DNA from 2 places in the Pantoea sp. App145 genome. Region 2 is predicted to be linked to the other one. Evidence: riboswitches for the same ligand, from Rfam matches in the RefSeq annotation. Region 2 holds a riboswitch; the other holds the start of a gene.
What was found. A riboswitch is a leader RNA that binds a small molecule or an ion and turns the genes downstream of it on or off. The one in region 2 is predicted to bind thiamine pyrophosphate.

Region 1 (7,441 bases), on a different replicon from region 2:
TAAACCTCCAGCCTAAGCTGGCGATAAAATGTGCCGCTACGCCAGCTTCTGTTGCAAAAACGCCATAAACACCCGGTTGACCTCGCTGCGCTGGCGATGCTGCGGATAGAGCGCATTCAGGCTGAGCGAGGAGGGGTGCCAGTCATCCAGCACGGTGATCAGGTCACCACTGGCGAGGGCGGGGGCAACGATAAATTCCGGTAGCAGGATCAACCCCAGCCCGGCAATTGCGGCATCGCGCAGCATTTCACCGTTATTGCTGACCATCGGCCCCTGCACGTTAATCACCTCACGTTTTTCCCCCTGAAAGAGCTCCCAGCCGGTCTGGCTTTCGCGACCGTAGCGCAGACAGGCATGATCCAGCAAATCTTCTGGGCGACGCGGGGCATCGGCCCCTTGCAGGTAGCTGGGGCTGGCGCAGATCACCCGGCGGAACTCCCCCAGTTTTTTGGCGATCAGCGTTGAGTCGGGCAATGTGCCGATACGAATCGCCATATCGAAGCCTTCGCCAATCATATCGACATACCGGTCCGCCAGTTCGACCTGGAATTGCAGCGCCGGATGCAGGCTGAGAAATTCAGCGATAAACGGCGACAGATGGCTGATGCCGAACGACATCGGCACGCTGAGACGAAAACTGCCCTGTAAAACCTGGCGGCGTCCTGACACGGCCAGCTCTGCCTCCTGAACATCATCAAGAATGCGTTGTGCATGGCGGGCAAACAGTTGGCCGTTATCCGTCACTGACAACTTACGCGTGTTGCGATTGAGCAGGCGTGCGCCGAGTGTTTCTTCCAGCGCGGCGATGCGGCGGCTGACATATTGTTTGGAAAGCAGCAGCTGTTCTGCGGCGGCGGTGAAGTTGCCGGCTTTAATCACGGCGACATAAATGCGGAGGTCGTCTATCTGCATATTGTCCACTTATTTGTGACGGTCATTGTCAATGCAACACATTGTTGGGCGATTCAGTTTACGTATACTGAGTCACATCAGGAAGCAATATCGTCTTCCGCCAACAAATTTGAGGAGCAGACCATGATTGAACAAAGACTGTCAGCCCAGCGCGGCCTCGGTGACCACGGCTGGTTGAACTCACGCCACACGTTTTCTTTTGCCAACTACTGGGATCCGAAACAAACCGGTTTCTCCGATTTGCTGGTGATTAACGATGACCGTGTCGCACCGGGACGGGGTTTTGGCGCTCATCCGCACAGCAACATGGAGATCATCTCCTATGTGCTGGAAGGGGCACTGGAGCATAAAGATTCCATGGGCACCGGTTCGGTGATTGTCCCCGGTGATGTACAGCTGATGAGTGCCGGAAGCGGCGTAACGCACAGCGAGTTCAACCACTCGAAAGCGGAAAACGTCCATTTCCTGCAAATCTGGATTGTCCCGGCAGAACGCGGTACGCAGCCAGGTTACCAGCAGGTATCGGTGGCAGAAAGCGACAAACGTGGTCAGCTGCGTCTGATTGTTTCACCGCAGGGTGATGAAGGTTCACTGAGCGTGCGTCAGGACATCCGAATCTATGCCGGATTGTTTAACGGTGCAGAGCAGCAGACCTTTGCGCTGGATGCCGATCGCTACGCCTACATCCATGTGGCACGCGGCAGCATTGAGGTGAACGGTGTGGTGTTCAACGAAGGCGACGGTGCGCGTGTACGTAACGAAACCGCGCTGCAATTCACCAACGGAAAAGACGCGGAAGTGCTGTTGTTTGACCTGCGTCCGCTGGAAGTGAATCATCCGCAGCGTTAATAAGTAGAAGAGGGGAGGCGTGAGTGCCTCCCTTTAGTGGTAGCAGCAAATCCATTACCATCCCCGCGACGTCCTGCCCTTTCACGGGCGTAAGACACACCACAAAATAATCACGCCAAATACGCACACCAGGATGGCGGAAATCACTGAATCAGCACACATAATTTTCCTGCCAGACGTTGTTTCTATTAATCCAGATCTCGAGAGCATACCAGGCAATCGTGGAGAAAAGCGCATGATCCTGAAACAGGAGATTTTGATCGGTTAGGCTTTGTTGCGGTGCTGATGCTTGACGAAGTCAGACGACTACAATACAAATAGACGCGTCGGGGGAGTCTCGCCAGAGAGACTGAGAGGCTAAAAGCGCATTGCGCGGCTTAGCGACCCTTTGAACCTGACCCAGTTGATACTGGCGTAGGAAGACTGACAACCTGCATCGCAGGCTGTCTGGCAGCGGGGCGTTTCCGTGCAACGTATGCTATTTCCCTTCTCCTGTATCCGGGTCTCAGTGCAATGACTGAGAGGCCGATATGCAATCTCCTGTTTCTTTTCCGGAATGTCCGTTATGAATCGCTGGTCGGTGATTGGCGGCGGTGTGACGGGCCTGTGCGTGGCGACCCTGTTAGCGGAACGCGGTGAACAGACCGAAGTGATTGTCGATGCGAATCGCACTCCGGCATCCTGGTTCGCGGGCGGAATGCTTGCGCCCTGGTGTGAAGCCGAAAGTGCGCCGCGTGCGGTGATTGATCTTGGTCAGCATGCTGCTGCGTGGTGGCAGCAACGGGTCAGCAGCGTCGAACATCAGGGTACGCTGGTGGTGGCACCCGTGCGTGATAACCAGGAGCTGAACCGTTTTGCCCGCATGACGGAACAGCATCAATGGGTGGATCCGGCCGCAGTGGAACCGGCACTGGCCGGTCGTTTCGCGCGGGGTTTATTTTTCTCCCAGGAAGCCCATCTTGATCCGCGTCTGGCGCTGGCTGAGATGCGTGAAAAATTACAGCAGCGTGGGGTGACGTTTCACAGCGGCAAAGCCTCCGGGCAAGTGATTGATTGCCGCGGCATCCACGCTGCCTCTGAGCTGCCGCGTCTGCGCGCGGTACGCGGTGAAATGCTGATTTTGCACAGCGCAGAGGTGCAGTTCTCACGCCCGATTCGTCTGCTGCATCCGCGTTTTCCCTGCTATCTGGTGCCCCGCCGTGGCGGCCATTTTATGCTCGGTGCCACTATGGTGGAGAGCCATGATGCCAGCGCCATCAGCGCACGTGCCATGATGGAACTCCTCAGTGCGGCTTATACCCTTCATCCGGCGTTAGCCGAAGCCCGCATTATCGAAAACGCCAGCGGTCTGCGCCCGGCGTATCCGGCCAATCTGCCGGAAATCCACTATCAAAATGACACTTTTTATCTGAACGGCATGTATCGCCATGGTTTCCTGCTGGCACCGCTGATGGCGGAACAGCTGATGCAGCGTCTGTCTGAGGAACATCGTTATGAAAATCCAGCTTAATGGTCGCCAGGTGCTGACTGCCGCCAGCACCCTGAGCGAGTTGCTACGTGAGCAGCAAATTGATGCTGCCTGCGTTGCCACGGCGTTTAACGGCATGTTTGTGCCCAGAACACAGTACGACAGCCAGCTGCTGGAAGAAGGATGTCAGCTGGAAGTGTTATCACCGATGCAGGGAGGCTAAATCATGTTTTACGGCTTTGAACCACAATCACGTTTTTTACTGGGCACGGCAGGTTATCCCTCCCCGGCGATTCTGCAACAGGCGATTGTCGCCTCGGGCAGTGAAATCATCACCGTCAGCCTGCGGCGTGAAGGTGTCGCCGGTGCGGCATTTCGTGAATTGCTGGCGCAGCTGGATAGGCGCGTGCTGCCGAATACCGCCGGTTGCCATACGGTACAGGAGGCGGTGACCACCGCGCATATGGCGCGTGAATTATTTAACACGCCATGGATCAAGCTGGAGGTGATCGGCCATGCCGATACGCTGCAGCCGGATCCTTTTGCGCTGGTAGAAGCGGCGCGCATTCTGTGCGCCGAGGGTTTCCAGGTCTTCCCCTATACCACGGAAGACCTGATTGTCGGCGAAAAACTGCTGGAAGCAGGCTGCGAAGTGCTGATGCCGTGGGGCGCGCCCATCGGTTCCGGTCAGGGGCTGCGCAATATTGATGGCTTGCGGGCGATGCGTGCCTGGTTTACCGATATCCCGCTGATTATTGACGCGGGCATTGGTGCACCATCACAGGCAGCGCAGGCGATGGAGCTGGGTTTTGATGCTGTTTTGCTGAATACCGCGGTGGCGAAAGCGGGCGATCCGGTGCTGATGGCGACGGCGTTCCGCCAGGCCATTGAGGCCGGGAAAGCGGCGTGCGACGGCGGGCTGATGGAAAAACGCGATATGGCGGTGCCTTCGACCCCGGTTTTTGGTCTGGCGAATCTTTGCTGAGGAGAGTCCCTATGGATCGCTATCAACGTCAGACGATGTTGCCGGAGATTGGTGAGCAGGGTCAGCAGCGGCTGGCCGGGGCGCGGGTGCTGGTGGTGGGGGCAGGTGGATTGGGTTCGACGCTGCTGCCGCTGCTGGTGGGCGCGGGCGTGGGTTTTATCCGCCTGTATGACGACGATACGGTGGCGCTGCATAATCTGCATCGGCAGACGTTGTTTGATATGCAGGATGTGCAGCAATCGAAAGTCGCCAGCGCCCAGCGTGCGCTGCTGCGGCGAAATCCACAGGTGCAGGTGGAACCGGTGCCGCAGCCGCTGACGGCCAGCAATGTGCAGCAGGCACTCAGCAACATCGATCTGGTTATCGATGCGGCAGATAACTTTGCCGTCACTTATCAGTTATCGGATGCCTGTTATCCGGCGGGGATACCGCTGATCAGCGCTTCGGTCCTGGGGCGTCAGGGCTATGTGGGGGGATTCTGCGGCGCAGCCCCCAGCTATCGTGCGGTGTTCCCGCAGTTACCCACCAGCGCCGCGAACTGCAATACCGCCGGGGTGATGGGGCCAGCAGTGGCGACACTGGGCGCGATGCAGGCGCAAATGGCGCTGAGCGTATTGCTTGGCCTGCAACCTTCACCGCTCGGTTGTCTGGTGAACTGTGATTTTGTGCACTGGCACTTTCGCCAGTTCCGTTTTGATCGGGCTGCGGAGCCGGATCAACCCTGGGTGCCGTTTATTGATACGCAGCTCCTCACGGCGGAGGACTGCATAGTAGAACTGCGCAGCCGCGAAGAAGCACCGGTCAGTGTGGCGGCATGTGCGCAGCGCATCCTGCCGCAACAGCTTGACGCATGGCAACCCCCGCAAGACCGGCGCATTGTACTGGTCTGCGCCAGCGGTATTCGTGCGGCGCAGGCCGCCACGACGCTGGCGCAGCGCGGTTGTGCGCAGCTGGCCATTCTGGCAGCGAATCGATCATGAGCCAGGATATCACGCTGCACGATCTTGGCTTTAGCTGGGGAGCACAGCCGCTGTGCCAGCAGCTGAATCTGCGGCTGCGTGGCGGTAAAACCACGGTGATGCTGGGACGCAGTGGCATCGGTAAAAGCACGCTGCTGCGGCTGGTGGCGGGCTTGCTCCAGCCACAGCAGGGGCGCATTAGTGGCGTTGCGGCCAGTGTGGCCTGGATGGGGCAACAGGATTTGCTTTTTCCGTGGTTATCGGTGCTGGACAACGTGATGCTGGCGGCGCGTCTGAAAGGCGACAAACCCGAACCGGAGCGGGCACGGCATCTGCTGGAGCAGGTGAAACTGGTGCAGGTCGCCAATGCCCGGCCTGATACCCTGTCGGGCGGCATGCGTCAGCGCGTGGCTTTGGCTCGCACCCTTTACGCGCAACGGGATGTGGTGCTGATGGATGAACCTTTTGCCACCCTTGACGTGATGACCAAACTCAGCTTGCAAACCCTGACGGCGACCCTGTTACAAGGCAAAACCGTGCTGCTGGTGACGCACGATCCGCTGGAAGCCTGCCGCATGGCCGATGACATTCTGCTGCTCAGTGGGCAGCCGTTGCATATTGAACGCTGGTCGGTGCCAGACGGGCAGGTACCTCGTCCGATTGACGATCCCGGCCTGTTGCTGGCGCAGGGCCATCTTTTTACCCGATTGAATCAAGATGAAAAAGAATCTGTTTAGCGCCGTTTATCTGCTGGCAGTGTTGCTGTGCGGCTGGTTGCTGGCGCTGCGCAGCGGTGTGCCCAAATTTCTGCTGCCTTCACCTGAGGCGGTGCTGGAAGCCCTGTGGGTACACCGTCAACTGTTATGGCATCACATGCTGTACACGCTGGCGGAGATTGTGCTGGCGTTGCTGCTGGGCGTCGGTGCGGGGGTGGTATTGGCGGTGCTGATGGCTGCCAGCACGACATTGCGCCGTTTGTTATTTCCACTGGTCACTGCCAGCCAGGCGATTCCGGTGTTTGCGCTGGCTCCGTTGCTGGTGCTGTGGCTGGGGTTTGGCATCGCGTCCAAAGTGGTGGTGGCGGCGTTGATCCTGTTCTTCCCGCTGTGCCTGTCGTTGTTTGACGGCTTGTGTCGCACCCCGCCGGGCTGGCTGGAGCTGGCACAGACCCTCAACTCATCGCGTTTTCGTCTCTTCTGGCAGGTACGCTGGCCAGCCGCGCTGCCGCAGTTCTTTTCCGGCCTGCAGATGGCGGTGGTGCTGGCACCGATTGGTGTGGTGATTGGCGAATGGGTTGGCGCGAGCGAAGGACTGGGCTACCTGATGATGCAGTCCAATGCCCGGCTGGAAACCGCCACCAGCTTTGCCGCGTTGTTGTTGTTACTGATTCTGGCGTTGTTGCTGTCCGGTAGCGTCGCCCTGATGCGCAAGAAAACTCTCTGGCACTTAACCTAAGGATGCACTTTGAACACCCTACGTACTGCGATCACCGCCTTGCTGTTGCTGGCAACCACCAGCGTCGCCCAGGCCAATGAAAAGGTTCGTCTGCTGCTCGATTGGTTTGTGAACCCTAACCATGCGGCCATTTTTGCCGCGCAATACAGCGGCGCGTTTAAAAAAGAAGGGTTGGATGTGGAGATGATCGCCCCCGCTGATTCGGCTTCCGTACCCTTGCTGCTGGCGGCGGGCAAGGCTGATCTTGCTATCAGCTATCAACCGCAGCTGTACACGCTGGTGGATAAAGACGTGCCGGTCATCCGCGTGGGTACGCTGATCAATCAGCCGCTGAATACCCTGACCACGGTGTCCCCGGACATTCACTCGCTGAAGGATTTTGCCGGAAAATCGCTCGGTTATGCCATTCCGGGGTTTGAGGATGTGGCAATTCGCAACATGCTGAAATCCCAGGGTGTTGATGCGGACTCGGTCAAACTGATTAACCTGAATATGGATGCGGAGTCTGCGCTACTGACGCACAAAATTGATGGGGCGATGACGGTGTATCGCAACTATGAGTTGCTCGACCTGAAAAATAAGGGCGCGAATCCGGTGGTATTTAAGCCGGAAGATTTTGGTGTCCCGGCTTACGACGAATTGATCATCCTGGCAAACCAGAAAACGGCGGCGCAGGACAAACGCATCCCAGCCTTTTTACGCGGTCTGGATGCCGGTGTCGCCTGGCTGCGTGCCCATCCGCAACAGGCCTGGCAGGCCTTTATTAAGCAATATCCTGAGCTGAACACACCGCTTAATCATCAGGCGTGGCAG
Region 2 (7,441 bases):
ATCAACCGCAAATAATCACAAGGGGCACTCAGTGCCCCTTCTTCATTCCCGTCAGAAATCGCTCTCTTTTGGTTGCCAGCTGCATTCATCCGTTGGGGTGATATGGAGCAACTGTACTCCTTCTGGCGCTTCCAGCCATGCCACCATCAATGACACCGAGGGATCGCGCTGCTGTTGCTGGGTCAGGGCTGCCACCATGCTGCTATCGAAAGGCGCATTAATGACTTTATCTTCGCAGGTTCGTACCTGAATCCCGCCCAGCCAGTGCCCCTGGCTCAGCAACACACGTCCATCCAGCAACGCATTACTCTGCTGTAGCATGCGCTGTGCATCGAAGCGGTACAGTTCCACGCTGTCGCTGCTGACGGCTTCACGTCGCCCGGCCAGTTGCCGCTGCATAAAATTGAGATTGCCTTGCTGATCGAAACGCAGCGTGACGGTATCCGGTTGTTTGCCCGTGACCTGTCGTTCCACGTTGGTGAGATTGTTGTTCAGCCAGCTGTAATCGGTGGTCTCCATCGCATCACCATCAAAGGGGATGAAGACGGTACGCATATGAATTGACTGATGGTCGCTGTTTTTGCGCCAGATACGCACTACGCCACGGTCGGCAAGGTAGCCGCTGGCAGTAAAGGCAGGAAGATCAGGAGTGGAGCTGCACCCTACCAGGAGGGCACCACATAACAGAGCGCAGACGCGCTGATGTAAAAGGTTCAGCATGGCAGGCTCCGGCAACAAAAAGGGGCGATGCCGCCCCTCTTTTAAAGCTATACCGCGTCGCGGAAACTTATTTAACAGCGTCTTTCAGCGCTTTACCAGAGACGAACGCCGGTACGTTTGCCGCAGCGATTTTGATCTCTTTGCCAGTCTGCGGGTTGCGACCGGTACGCTCAGCGCGGTGGTTCACTTTAAAAGTACCAAAACCAACCAGTTGTACAGCATCACCATCTTTCAGAGACTCAGTGATCGCAGCCAGAGTAGATTCCAGTGCAGTTTTAGCCTGGGTTTTTGACAGGTCTGCTTTTTCCGCGATCACATCAATCAGTTGAGTCTTGTTCATAAGTTATCCTTAAAGTGTATTTATCGCTTGCTAAGCAACGAGTGCGAGGGAAAAGCCATATTCTGGCACTCTTCAGCCTGCACGCACCGATAGCCACAATTTTCAGCCCCCCAAATGTAGACCAGACAGGGGGCTGATGTGAAGCCTCCAGGCGCGCTAATTCGGGCCTGAAGTCACGTTTTCTCGCCTTATTGCTGAAAAATTATACCGATGTTACTGATTCCCGCTTCGCGCAGGTCAGAACGTAACCCTTTAATTAGTTCAAGGTCGCGCTCTTCGCACTCTGCCAGCAGGCGAAAAATCTCCCACTGCAGATCCCATTCGTCAATAATTGCCTGGTTTTCGCGCAGCTCTTCATCGCTCATTTCGCGTCCAGCCTGGGTCATTTCGAGAATCGCCACGGTAGTGATCGACGTCCGGCTGACCTCAATGGCATGCTCAAGGGTTTCCCCACTCAGCTGCGCATGCAGTACTTCGCTCAATGCCACACAGGCATCAATCGCCGGATGCACACCGTAGATGTCAAAATCATCACCATTAGGGATTGCCGCTTCCAGTTTCTCCAGCTGGCTGTCGAAATTGATTTTGGCGTCTTTGACCGTCAGGCTTTCCCAGACGAGATCGAGCATGCGGCGATAAAGCTGCGGATCTGCGAATTCGGTCTGCTGACAGAAGGCCCAGTAGTTGGGGAACATGCGTTCACACAGACAGGCCATAAAGGTGACGTGCTGCCAGCTTTCCAGCTTCGCCAGACGTAAATGGACGGGGTTCTGTAACATCAAACTTGCTCTCAATAATTTAGCTGGCGGCAGTGTACCGCAAAAGCCGCGCGCAAACAGCGTCAACGCGCATTTTGCCTGCGCAGAAAGGCCGGACGGCCGGAAGCAACCGCATCCGCCCAGCGCGTCGGCTCAGGTAAACGATAGCCTGCGGTACAGTTTTCCACCCATTGCAGGGCGCTATCGGTGCTGACACGATGGCCGGTGGAGATAAACAGCGGATTGCAGCGCGCCTTGCTACGCCACACCCAGCCAATCTGCTCATCCTGATCCATCAATGGCTGACGGCTGCCTGGAGCCTCTTCCAGCGCCTCAACATGCCCGCATAAACGCCGCTTCGCTACGCCGATGGTGGGCACATCCACCAGCAAGCCGAAATGCGCGGCAACGCCGAGCCGACGCGGATGCGAGATACCGTGACCATCGACAAATAACAGATCGGGCTGATGAGTGAGTTGCTGCCAGGCCGCCAGCAGGGCGGGCACTTCGCGAAAGGAGAGAAAACCGGGGATATACGGCATGGTGGTACTGATGCGGGCAATCTGATGCTCCACCAGCTGTAGCGAGGGGTACTCCAGAATCACCAGGGCGGCGCGTGTGACCTCACCGCCCTGTTCAAAGCCCACATCGGCACCGGCAATCCAGCGGGGCGGCAGCACCTCAAAATCATCCTGCCGCACCACATCAGCCGCACGCTGTTGCTGTTCCCTGCGTAGCGCCGCTAAATCCATGGTTAACCCTGATGGTAAGGACGGGACAGACGATGCACCGCCTCAACAAAGGCACCGGCGTGCTCCGGCGGCACATCCTGATGGATACCGTGACCCAGGTTGAAGACGTGGCCTTCCCCGGCACCAAATCCTTCAAGAATGCCCGCCACTTCCTGCTCAATACGGGCCGGAGGCGCATACAACATGGACGGATCCATATTGCCTTGCAACGCCACTTTATGACCAACGCGACGACGCGCATCAGCAATATCCGTGGTCCAGTCCAGCCCCAGCGCATCGCAACCGGTTTCTGCCATCGCTTCCAGCCACTGCCCGCCACCTTTGGTGAACAGGGTGATTGGCACGCGGCGGCCTTCGTTTTCATGAAGCACGCTATCGACAATCTTGTGCATGTAGTAAAGCGAGAATTCACGGTAGTCACGGCCGGTCAGCACGCCACCCCAGGTGTCGAATACCATGATCGACTGGGCACCCGCTTTGATCTGCGCGTTCAAATAGAGGATCACGCTGTCTGCCAGTTTATCCAGCAACATATGCAGCGTCTGCGGCTCGGCGTACATCATCTTTTTGATTTTGGTGAACGCCTTGCTGCTGCCGCCTTCGACCATATAGGTCGCCAGCGTCCACGGGCTACCGGAAAAGCCGATCAACGGGACTTCGCCTTTCAGGTTGTGGCGGATGGTACGCACAGCGTTCATCACGTAACCCAGCTCCTGCTCCGGATCGGGCACCGGCAGTTTATCGACATCCGCCCGGCAGGTAATGGGGTGAGAGAAACGCGGGCCTTCACCGGTTTCAAAATACAGGCCCAGCCCCATCGCATCGGGGATGGTGAGGATATCGCTGAAGAGGATGGCCGCATCCAGCGCGTAACGACGCAGCGGTTGCAACGTGACTTCGCACGCCAGCTCAGCATTTTTACACAGCGACATAAAATCACCGGCCTCGGCACGAGTGGCTTTATACTCCGGCAGATAACGCCCGGCTTGTCGCATCATCCATACCGGGGTGATATCCACCGGCTGACGTAACAGGGCACGCAGATAACGATCGTTCTTCAGTTCACTCATAATTGGCTCTCTCACTTGCAGGGCGCCAGTGTAGCATTTTCATATCGCGCTGGCGCGACACTGGGCAACGGTATCTTCAATCAAACGTCGCGCAACGGTGCCGGGCGGGGGTAATAATGGCAGGGCATCGTAGCGGAACCAGCCCGCATCCAGCAGCTCTTTGCCGTCATGTTGCAAATCACCGCCGTCATATTCCGCCATATACGCCATCATCAGCGAATGGGGGAACGGCCACGGTTGTGAGGTCACGTAACGCACGTTTTTCACCCGTACATTACTTTCTTCCATCACTTCACGAGCCACCGCCTGTTCGAGGGTTTCGCCCACTTCGACAAATCCGGCCAGCACGGTATAAACGTTGTTGCGATGCTTCGCATGGTTTGCCAGCAAAATCTCATCACCACGGCGGATGGCGACAATGATGCAGGGGGCGATTTGCGGGTAATAGCGCTCGCGACAATGGCCGCACAGGCAGGCGAATTCACGTTTGCTTAAATGCATCTCGTGGCCGCAATAGCCGCACCAGCGATGGGAACGATAGAACTCCGCCAGTTGTACGCCGCGCCCGGCAAGCTGGAACAGGCCAACGTCCTCATCAATCAGCTGGCGTACTGACCCCATGTTATCGGGTCGTGATTCACGCACCAGCCAGACATTTTCGCCCTGCCATTCGCCAATCACCATACCGCTGCTGCCCGCCAGGCCAAATTGTTGCGCCGTGCCATGCGGCAACTCCCCCTGCGGTAGCCAAAGTTTTTGTTCATGGCTGACAATCCACCAGCCAGCGTCTACGCTTGAGATCTCACGTTGCATTTAAATCGTCATCCTTAGCGTCTATTCGCAGAATGAACAACTATAACCCACATGGAGCCTCGTATGCTTACTCAGTTAGATGACCTGACCGAGCGTGTAGGCAGCGGTAACGAACTTGTCGATTCATGGTTACGCGCACGTCGTCAGCTGTTGGTTAACTATTATCAGTTGATTGGCATGAAGCCAAAAAAAGACGCGTTAAGCGCCCTCGATGAGCAGGCGCTGGATGCATTTTGCCACAACCTGGTGGATTATCTTTCGGTTGGTCACTTCAGTATTTATGAGCGGATTATCAATGAGATGCAGGGCGACAGCCCCCTGATTGCCGCCGCACAGATTTACCCGTTACTGGAGGCGAATACCGAACGAATGATGCAGCTGTATGATGGTCATCTGCAACAGGCCATCACTGACGACAACTGTGTCACTTTCCAGCAGGCGCTGTCTGAAGTAGGAGAAGTGCTGGAGTCGCGTTTCACGCTGGAAGACAAGCTGGTGCGTCTGGCGTGGGATAATCAGCTGGCACGCCCACGGGTAGCGAATGACAGCCCTGTCGCTCGCCAGGCTTAAATCGCCACTTGTAAAAAACTTGTTATTCGCAAAAAGCCCTTCTATGCTGAGTGGGCTTTTTTGTTTTGCGGTTTACCACACCAGCCGCAAATATTTTCTTGTCGGAGTGCCCATTGGGGCTGAGACCGTTAATTCGGGATCCGCGGAACCTGATCAGGTTAGTACCTGCGAAGGGAACAAGAGTAAACATCATCAGTACGATGCGTGCATCGTTTCTGTTACTCCTTCCGGACTCCGGACAAGCAACTTCCATCATTTACAGGAAAATTGCTATGTCTGTTGCAAAAACTTCTCGCCGTGAACAACGCGCCCAGGCGCAGGAATTTATCGATTCACTGCAAGGCACCGCTTTTCCCAACTCTCAACGTATCTGGATCACCGGCAACCGTGATGACATTCGCGTACCGATGCGCGAAATCCAGCTCAGCCCTACCCTGATCGGCGGCAGCAAAGATAACCCGCAGTATGAACCGAACGAACCGGTGCCGGTGTATGACACCGCCGGTGCCTATGGCGATCCATCGGCAACCATTGATGTGCACCAGGGGCTGGCAAAACTGCGTGCAGGCTGGATTGCCGAGCGTGGTGACAGTGAAACCATCGATCAACTGAGCTCCAGCTATACCCAGCAACGGCTGGCGGATGAAGGGCTGGATCATCTGCGGTTTGAACATCTGCCACAACCACGTCGTGCCAAAGCCGGCCATTGCGTGACCCAGTTACACTACGCACGCCAGGGCATCATTACACCGGAAATGGAGTTTATTGCGTTACGCGAAAACATGGGACGGGAGCGTATCCGGGGTGAGGTATTGTTGCAACAGCATCCGGGGTACAGCTTTGGGGCGCATCTGCCTGCCAATATCACCGCCGAATTTGTGCGTCAGGAAGTCGCTGAAGGGCGAGCCATCATTCCCTCCAATATCAACCATCCCGAATCCGAACCGATGATCATTGGCCGTAACTTTCTGGTGAAGGTGAATGCGAACATCGGCAACTCGGCCGTCAGTTCCTCGATTGAAGAAGAGGTGGAGAAGCTGGTGTGGTCAACCCGCTGGGGTGCCGACACCGTGATGGATCTCTCCACTGGCCGTTATATTCATGAAACGCGTGAATGGATTCTGCGCAACAGCCCGGTGCCGATTGGCACTGTACCGATTTATCAGGCGCTGGAGAAAGTGAACGGCGTGGCGGAGGATCTGAACTGGGAAATTTTCCGCGATACGTTGCTGGAACAGGCTGAACAGGGCGTAGACTACTTCACCATCCACGCTGGCGTGCTGCTGCGTTATGTCCCGATGACGGCGAAACGTTTGACTGGCATCGTTTCGCGTGGCGGTTCGATCATGGCGAAGTGGTGCCTGTCGCATCATCAGGAAAGCTTCCTGTATTTACACTTCCGCGAGATTTGTGAAATCTGTGCCGCTTACGATGTTGCGCTGTCGCTGGGCGATGGCTTGCGTCCGGGTTCGATTCAGGATGCCAACGATGAAGCGCAATTCGCTGAGCTGCACACCCTGGGCGAGCTGACGAAAATCGCCTGGGAATATGACGTGCAGGTGATGATCGAAGGCCCGGGCCACGTACCGATGCAGATGATTCGTCGCAATATGACCGAGCAGCTGGAACATTGCCACGAAGCCCCGTTCTACACGCTCGGCCCACTGACCACTGATATCGCCCCCGGTTATGACCATTTCACCTCTGGTATTGGTGCCGCGATGATTGGCTGGTTTGGCTGCGCGATGCTGTGCTACGTGACCCCGAAAGAGCATCTGGGATTACCGAATAAGGAAGATGTAAAACAAGGGCTGATTACTTATAAGATCGCCGCCCATGCGGCCGATCTGGCCAAAGGCCATCCGGGTGCCCAGATCCGTGATAACGCCATGTCCAAAGCACGTTTCGAGTTCCGTTGGGAAGATCAGTTCAACCTGGCGCTGGACCCGCACACTGCCCGCGCTTATCACGATGAAACGCTCCCGCAGGAATCGGGCAAAGTGGCGCATTTCTGTTCCATGTGTGGTCCAAAATTCTGTTCGATGAAAATCACCCAGGAAGTGCGCGACTTTGCCGCCCGTCAGCAGGCTGAAGCCCAGCCGATTGAAGTGGGTATGGCACAGATGTCAGACGCCTTCCGTAGCCGTGGTGGCGAGCTGTATCATGCTGCCGATGCTTTGAAAGAGGAAAAAGTATGACCACCCCATTTCCCAGTACCGCCCCGCGTTTAGGGCTTTATCCGGTTGTGGACAGTGTTGAGTGGATTGCCCGTTTACTGGAAGCGGGTGTACGCACCATTCAGCTACGAATTAAGGATTGCGAGGATCACGAAGTTGAGGACGCGGTGCGCGATGCCATCGCGCTCGGTAAGCAATATCGCGCCCGGTTATTTATCAATGATTACTGGAGATTGGCGAT

Region 1: another riboswitch for thiamine pyrophosphate. It lies ahead of RCF31_RS20035 (FAD-dependent oxidoreductase); the one in region 2 lies ahead of thiC (phosphomethylpyrimidine synthase ThiC).

The regions. Positions count from the first base shown of each region.
Region 1 is NZ_CP133291.1:23,123-30,563, forward strand. It holds gene RCF31_RS20025 (LysR family transcriptional regulator) at 37-912, opposite strand; gene RCF31_RS20030 (pirin family protein) at 1,036-1,761, shown strand; TPP riboswitch at 2,080-2,199, shown strand; gene RCF31_RS20035 (FAD-dependent oxidoreductase) at 2,327-3,271, shown strand; gene thiS (sulfur carrier protein ThiS) at 3,255-3,452, shown strand; gene RCF31_RS20045 (thiazole synthase) at 3,456-4,214, shown strand; gene RCF31_RS20050 (ThiF family adenylyltransferase) at 4,226-5,194, shown strand; gene RCF31_RS20055 (ABC transporter ATP-binding protein) at 5,191-5,910, shown strand; gene RCF31_RS20060 (ABC transporter permease) at 5,891-6,628, shown strand; gene RCF31_RS20065 (ABC transporter substrate-binding protein) at 6,638-7,441, shown strand, end outside.
Region 2 is NZ_CP133290.1:2,561,702-2,569,142, forward strand. It holds gene purD (phosphoribosylamine--glycine ligase) at 1-15, shown strand, start outside; gene RCF31_RS11700 (DUF1481 domain-containing protein) at 52-720, opposite strand; gene hupA (nucleoid-associated protein HU-alpha) at 788-1,060, opposite strand; gene RCF31_RS11710 (YjaG family protein) at 1,249-1,839, opposite strand; gene nfi (deoxyribonuclease V) at 1,902-2,570, opposite strand; gene hemE (uroporphyrinogen decarboxylase) at 2,573-3,640, opposite strand; gene nudC (NAD(+) diphosphatase) at 3,680-4,453, opposite strand; gene rsd (sigma D regulator) at 4,517-5,023, shown strand; TPP riboswitch at 5,116-5,216, shown strand; gene thiC (phosphomethylpyrimidine synthase ThiC) at 5,296-7,221, shown strand; gene thiE (thiamine phosphate synthase) at 7,218-7,441, shown strand, end outside.